DNA from 2 places in the Carnobacterium alterfunditum DSM 5972 genome. Region 2 is predicted to be linked to the other one. Evidence: predicted binding sites of a transcription regulator. Region 2 holds the regulator's gene; the other holds the start of a gene.
The links. Region 2 encodes LexA, which represses DNA repair genes until DNA is damaged. Its sites were predicted from a motif close to CNAACANNTGTTNG; they were not measured.
Positions count from the first base shown of each region.

Region 1: the regulator LexA is predicted to act here: its motif matches at 1,817-1,830, upstream of dnaB (replicative DNA helicase).

Region 1 is NZ_JQLG01000004.1:1,139,566-1,143,323, reverse strand. It holds gene BR50_RS05870 (adenylosuccinate synthase) at 1-73, opposite strand, end outside; gene dnaB (replicative DNA helicase) at 327-1,709, opposite strand; gene rplI (50S ribosomal protein L9) at 1,905-2,360, opposite strand; gene BR50_RS05855 (DHH family phosphoesterase) at 2,365-3,758, opposite strand, start outside.
Region 2 is NZ_JQLG01000004.1:2,197,630-2,201,387, reverse strand. It holds gene tkt (transketolase) at 1-903, opposite strand, end outside; gene BR50_RS10840 (DUF896 family protein) at 1,034-1,273, opposite strand; gene lexA (transcriptional repressor LexA) at 1,438-2,061, shown strand; gene BR50_RS10830 (ribonuclease HII) at 2,137-2,910, opposite strand; gene ylqF (ribosome biogenesis GTPase YlqF) at 2,921-3,758, opposite strand, start outside.

The DNA of each region.
Region 1 (3,758 bases), 1.1 Mb from region 2:
CACTTAAAAAATCTGTGATTTTACCTTTTCCTTCATCGCCCCACTGTGTACCTACTACTACTACTGAAGACACATGAACACCTCATTACTTTTTTTTTTACCCAAATACTTATTAATTCTATCAGTAAATGTTTATTGTTTCAACAAATAAACGAATATTTCATTTTATTTTAACTAAAAAATCAGAAATAGACGAACATTTTTTTATAAAAAATCAAAAAAAAAGACAATATACGAACAATCTATTGTTCAGTATCCTAAAAATCAGATTTTTATGAACTCATCTAACTTTTTTGGATCACATCAATAGTCCGTATTAGTCTTTTTTAACGTTGAGCCAGATCATCTGGATAATAGCTTAACGAAGAAAATTTATTGTATTCTTTTATAAATAAAAGTTTAACTGTACCCCTTGCACCACTTCTGTTTTTTTCAATAATAACTTCTATCACATTATCTTCGCCTGGTTCATGATCGTCGTCTTCTTCGCCGCCTTCACGATCATAATAATCATCACGGTACAAAAAAGCTACTATATCAGCATCTTGTTCAATAGAACCAGATTCACGAATATCGCTTAATACTGGACGTTTATCTTGACGTTGTTCAACACCACGAGATAATTGAGACAATGCAATCACAGGTACTTTTAGTTCTTTCGCTAATTTTTTTAGTTGACGAGAAATTTCAGAAACTTCTTGTTGTCTGCTTTCACGCCCAGTTCCTTCAATCAACTGCAGGTAATCAATTAAAACTAAACCAAGATTTCCTTTTTCTTGTTTTAGTCGGCGACATTTAGCACGGATTTCAGCGATCCTGATTCCAGGTGTATCATCAATATAAATATTGGCTTTTGACAGACTGCCCATAGCTACGATCAGACTTTGCCATTCTTCTTCTGATAATGTTCCAGTTCTTAAATGACCGGCATCAATACTGCCTTCCGCACAAAGCATACGATTGACAAGCGATTCAGCACCCATTTCTAAGCTGAAAATAGCAACTGTTTCATCCGTCTTAGTTCCAATATTTTGAGCAATATTTAAAGCAAATGCTGTTTTCCCTACTGCTGGACGAGCAGCTAAAATAATCAGCTCTTCTTTTTGGAGGCCAGCTGTCATTTTATCTAATGCTTGGTAACCAGTCGGCAAACCAGTAATTTCCTCATTATTTTGATAAAGCTGATCTATTTGAGCAATAGAGCTATTTAACACATCTGAAATGGCTAAAAAACCACTCCTATTACGTCTTTCAGATACTTCTAGGATACTGCGCTCTGCCTCGTCTAAAATCGTTGCAAGCTCGTCTCCTTCTTCATATCCTCTGGTAACAATATCTGTTGCTGTATGGATCAAATTTCTTAAAATAGCTTTTTGTTCTACTATTTTTGCATAATACTCCATATTAGCAGCCGTTGGAACAGAAACAGCCAGTTCGGCTAAGTAGGCCATTCCACCGACATCTTCTAACTGATTTCTAGATTCTAATGCATTGGTTACCGTAACGATATCAATAGCTTCGTTATGACCATTTAGTTCTAACATTGATTGAAAAATCAATTGATGTCCACGACGATAAAAATCTTTTGACTCGATAAATTCTAAAGCACCAACAACAGTATCCGGGTCTAAAAATATGGAACCTAATACAGCTTGTTCAGCTTCTATACTCTGCGGCGGTAAGCGGTCTTGAAAAGCTTCTTGTGCCAATAGATCCTCTCCCTTTCACTATCAATACTACGATTATTTTCCTTAAACTAATTGGATTCAATTCTATTATTCTACCTTAAAAATATAAGAAATACAATCCATCAAAAAGAACGCTCGTTCCTTTCTGATGGATCTAAATAAAAAAACATTTGGCTCTTATACTACGGAGCCAAATGTTTTACTTTTCATACTAATTTAATCTTCTGGTAATACTCTGACCGTTATAGTAGCGACCACTTCCGGGTGGATCTTCACATCGATTTTCATTGATGCTAAGCTTCTAATAGGAACCGGCAACTCAATTTTACGTTTATCTAGTTTAATATTTAATTGTTTTTCAGCCGCAGCAGCTATTTGTTTAGTTGTGACAGATCCAAATAAACGCCCATCATCAGCAGCTTTTGATTTAATTTCAATTGCATTTTCTTCTTTTTCAAGAAATTCTTTTACCATTTTAGATTCTTGTAAGATTTCTTCTTCTTTCTTTTCATCAGCTTTTATTTTTCCTTTTAATTCACTTACACTAGCTGATGTAGCTTCTTTAGCCAGATTGTTTTTTAATAAGAAGTTATGCGCATATCCATCTGCAACGTTCTTTATATCGCCTTTTTTGCCTTTACCTTTTACATCTGCTAAAAATATGACTTTCATAATTTTATTCCTCCTCTTCACTCTTTACAATAACATCTCGAAGCCATTCTTTTGCTTCTTTTATCGTTATGTCTTCTAACTGTGTAGCTGCATTGGATAAATGTCCGCCGCCACCGAGTTGTTCCATAATGACCTGTACGTTGATTTCACCCAAACTACGAGCACTGATACCAATTTTTTTATCAGACCGCTTCGTTATAACAAATGCTGCGTCTACATTGGACATCGAAAGCATCGTATCTGCCGTTTGGGCTGCTACTACTGTATCATAAATACTGCCTTCTTCACCAATCGCAACTGCTATATTCTCAGTGATAAATTCAATCGTTTCGATCAAGTGGCTACGAAGAAGATATGTTTCTGTATCTTCTTTCAATAATCGCTGGATCATAACGGCATCAGCACCGCAAGATCTTAAATAGCTCGCCGCATCAAACGTACGAGATCCTGTTCTAAGAGAAAAACTATTTGTATCTACAACAATTCCACCTAATAAAGCAGTAGCTTCAATTTTATTGATTGGGTCTGCTTCTTCTGATTGGTATTCAAACAGCTCAGTGATCAATTCAGCTGAAGATGACGCATAAGGTTCAATATAAACTAAAGCAGGATTGTTTGGAAATCCTTCTCCACGACGATGATGATCAATAACTACTACTTTATTCGTCCGTGAAATCAGGTCCGGTGCTATCCCCATAGAAGGACGATGGAAATCAACTAGTACAACTAAACTATTGACCGTAATCATTTGTTCTGCAACTGACGGAGTTATAATATAGCGGCTAATTTGATTATCTTTTTCAACTTCCTTCATTAATTTGGATATATCTTTACTAAACTCTTCTGGATTCACAATGACCCATGCTTCTTTATTATTCATTTCAGCAATTCTTCTAATTCCTAAAGAAGAGCCTATAGCATCTAAATCAGGATACTTATGTCCCATAATAAAAATTTGGTCAGATTGCTTTATTAGTTCCTGAAGTGCCTGACTGATCATCCTGGAACGAACACGCGTTCTTTTTTCCATTGGGTTTGTTTTTCCACCATAATAACGTGGTTCAATATCATAGCCCTTGACAACAACTTGGTCTCCACCTCTGCCTAAAGCTAAATCCAAGTTACTTTGAGCTAATTTAGATAATTCACTTAAATCCTCAGATCCATAGGCAATACCCATACTTATTGTTAAAGGGAAATTTTGTTTTGATGTTCTTTCCCTAATTTGATCGATGATACTGAATTTCTCTTCTTCCATCTTTTCTAAAGAGTTATAATGCATCATAACAATAAAACGATCTTCAGTGATCCGCTTTAAGTATACATGATGTAATTTTGCCCAATTTGATAGTTGCGTTGTTATAAAATTATCTAAATTAGATATGTTCCGATCCGTCA
Region 2 (3,758 bases):
TGTTTCTTTAAAACGGTCAGCTACTTCAGTAGGAACAAAGAAATCTTCGCCTTCCCATCCGTATGCTTTTTTAGCAGCTTCAATTCCTTCTGCTCCAAGTGGTGCACCATGAACTTTATGTGTTCCCGCATTAGGAGCACCAAATCCAATAATAGTTTTAACTTCGATCAAAGTAGGTTTTTCTGTTTCAGTTTTTGCAGCTTCAATGGCTGTGTTGATCTCATCTAGATCATTGCCATCTTTTACAAGAATATGTTGCCAACCATAAGCTTCAAAACGTTTTCCTACATTTTCAGTGAAGGATTTAGATGTTGGTCCATCTAAAGAGATGTCATTTGAATCATACAGAACAACCAATTTTCCAAGTCCCAAATGAGCAGCTAAACTAGCAGCTTCAGCTGAAACGCCTTCCATTAAATCGCCATCTCCACACAAAGCATATGTATGGTGATCAACAATTGAGTGTCCCTTTTTATTATAAGTAGCAGCTAAATGAGCTTCTGCCATAGCCATACCTACAGCATTTGCGATTCCTTGTCCTAAGGGGCCAGTTGTCGCTTCTACTCCATCAGTATGATTAACTTCTGGATGTCCAGGTGTTTTACTGTTCCATTGACGAAATTGTTTTAAATCATCTATTTTAACGTCATATCCAGCTAAGTGTAACAAGCTGTATAATAACATTGAACCATGTCCAGCTGATAATACAAAACGGTCACGATCGAACCATTTTGAGCTTTTTGGATTCACTTTTAATTGTTTTGTCCACAATGTGTAAGCCATTGGAGCAGCTCCCATAGGTAAACCTGGGTGTCCGGAGTTGGCTTTTTGTATGCCATCCATACTTAGTGTTCTTATTGTATTTACTGCTAATTGGTCTACGTTATCAAACAAAAAAATCATCCTTTCAATTTGAACTATCTTATAGTACCCTATTAGTTTACTATTATTTCACTCCAAGTGCAACGCTTTCACGGAGCGAATGGTACTAATTGGGATAATTTGTTGCTCACCACACTGACGAACAACTTTTTTATCTCCCATGTAGGCCTTTATTTTTTTGTATTTCTTTCAATTTTTCCGGAGTTACATCAGTACCTTCTTCATCGACTATTTTTACACCCTCAATTGTTTTTTTCATTCCACCCCTAAAGGCTTCAATGTAAGCATCTCTCAATTTCTTTTGTTCCACTTGTTCTTGTATAGTTAAGCCTTTTGTTTTCGATTTATTAGCTAAAGCATTTATTCTTTCAATTTGTTCTTTTGGCAACATTTAATCACTCCAACATTATTTTTATTTTCTTGTTCAACTATAACAAACTTCTTTAAAAAAAACATTCTTTTATCATCTTTAGCTACGAACGTTTGTTTGATTTGTTGTGCCATATATGGTAATCTTAAAATGATAAAAAAAGAAACGAGGTGTTTGTATCTATCATGGGTAAAAATCCGGAATCAAGACAAGTCGAAGTCTTGCAATATATATATAATCAAGTTAAATTAAAAGGTTATCCTCCAACTGTTAGAGAAATCGGAACGGCTGTCTCATTATCTTCTACCTCAACAGTTCATGGCCATCTTTCCCGCTTAGAAAAAAATGGTTATATCCAACGGGATCCTAGTAAACCGCGAGCAATTGAATTAACAGCATCAGGTTTAACTAAATTGGGCATTGCGTTAGATAAAATTCCTTTATTAGGAACTGTAACAGCTGGCGAACCAATATTAGCGGTAGAGGAAGCAACAGATTATTTCCCTCTTCCTCCAAACTTACAATTTGAAAATGAATCATTGTTTATGTTGACTATTCGAGGAGAAAGCATGATCAACGCAGGTATTTTTGATGGCGATGAGGTTATTATTCGTAAACAGGGCACTGCTAATAATGGCGATATTGTCATAGCTATGACTGTTGACGATGAAGCGACTTGTAAAAGATTTTACAAAGAAGAAGATCATTATCGACTACAACCTGAAAATGACACAATGAGCCCTATCCTACTTAATGAGGTTATTATTTTAGGCAAAGTCATTGGCCTATATCGTAGCCATATCCAATAATAAAAAACGAATGGACAGGAGCAAACTCCTGTTCATTCGTTTTTTTTATATTCTTGGTAACTTTAAAAGTTTTATTTACTTCAATATATTTTTTACAGGGGCGAATGTTTTCCTATGAATTGGGCATGCGCCATGTTTTTGTAAACCTTCTAAATGAACTTTAGTTCCATAACCAGCATTTTTAGAAAAACCGTATCCAGGATATAATTCATCATAGTCAGCCATCATTCTGTCCCTTGTTACTTTAGCAATAATACTGGCTGCAGCAATAGACAAACTTTTGGCGTCTCCTTTAATAAAACTTTCTTGGGGTATACTAACAGGCAAATGCATGGCATCGATCAACAGTTGTTCTGGCTGTTTAGGTAATTGTTGTACAGCCTCGATCATTGCTAATTTAGTTGCCTGGTATATATTTACTTCATCAACCACTTGATGGTCTTTTATCCCAACACCAATAGCTATCGCTGATTCTTGGATTTGGTCGAATAATGATTCTCGTTTTGCACTAGATAATTGCTTGGAATCATTGATCCCTAACACAGCAAAATCAATCGGCAATATAACAGCAGCTGCCACAACAGGTCCAGCTAATGGCCCTCTTCCTACTTCATCGATTCCAGCAATATACTGGGTCCCTTTTCCCCAAAAATAGTGCTCGATTTGAAGCATCTCTTGTTGTTTTTCAAGAATCGATTGCTGCTTTTTCAACCGATTTTCCCAAGCATTATAAGCATTTATAGCACCTTTACGTGAATCATTTTTGATCTGGACCAATCGTTCATCAGCTGGGTTTGTAATTGATGTCAAAAGATCTTTTATTGCCGCAATAGTTATTGGTTTTTCCACTCTCGTTCTCCTATTCTTTAGGTAAAGAAACCGGAGCAATATCTAGCGTGAATCGTCCTGCTTTACCACTTCTAATTTCATAGATCAACATTTCTGCTGCACGGCTGTAGTCCTCTCGAAAACCTCTTCGTTCACTGATCAGCATTAGCAGTTCAGGTGTTCCTAATTCTAATTCTTCTTTAGTTAAAAGGAATCGTTTAGCAAATGTTTCTGGATAATAAGTTTTCATTATGCCTATTCCATACATCGCAATTTCATCCATCTGCAAAATAGTATCTTTGATTGCACCTGTCAACGCTAATTTTTCTCCGACTGCTGGGTCTTCAAATTTTGGCCAAAGAATACCTGGAGTATCGAGTAATTCCAATTCTTTGCCTAGTTTTAGCCATTGTTGTGCTTTTGTCACTCCGGGTTTATTACCTGTTATCGCAACATTTTTCTTTATAAAGCGATTAATTAAGGTCGATTTCCCAACGTTAGGGATCCCAATACTCATTGCTCGAATTGCACGAGGCTTAATTCCTTTAGCAGCTCTTCGATCAAATTTTGGTTGCAAAATTTCTTTTGCTTTTTCCATAAGTTGTTTCATGCCCTTACCTTCTTGCGCAACAATAGGGACTGCTGCTATTCCTTGTTCATTAAAATAAGCTACCCATTTTTTTGTTTGAATAGGATCAGCTAAATCACTTTTATTTAAAATAATGACCCTAGGTTTTTCTCCAATTATTTCATCTAATATTGGATTGCGGCTTGATAGTGGAATTCTTGCATCAACGAGTTCAAACACAATATCTACTAGTTTTATTTTTTCTGTTACTTGGCGTCTCGCTTTTGCCATATGTCCTGGA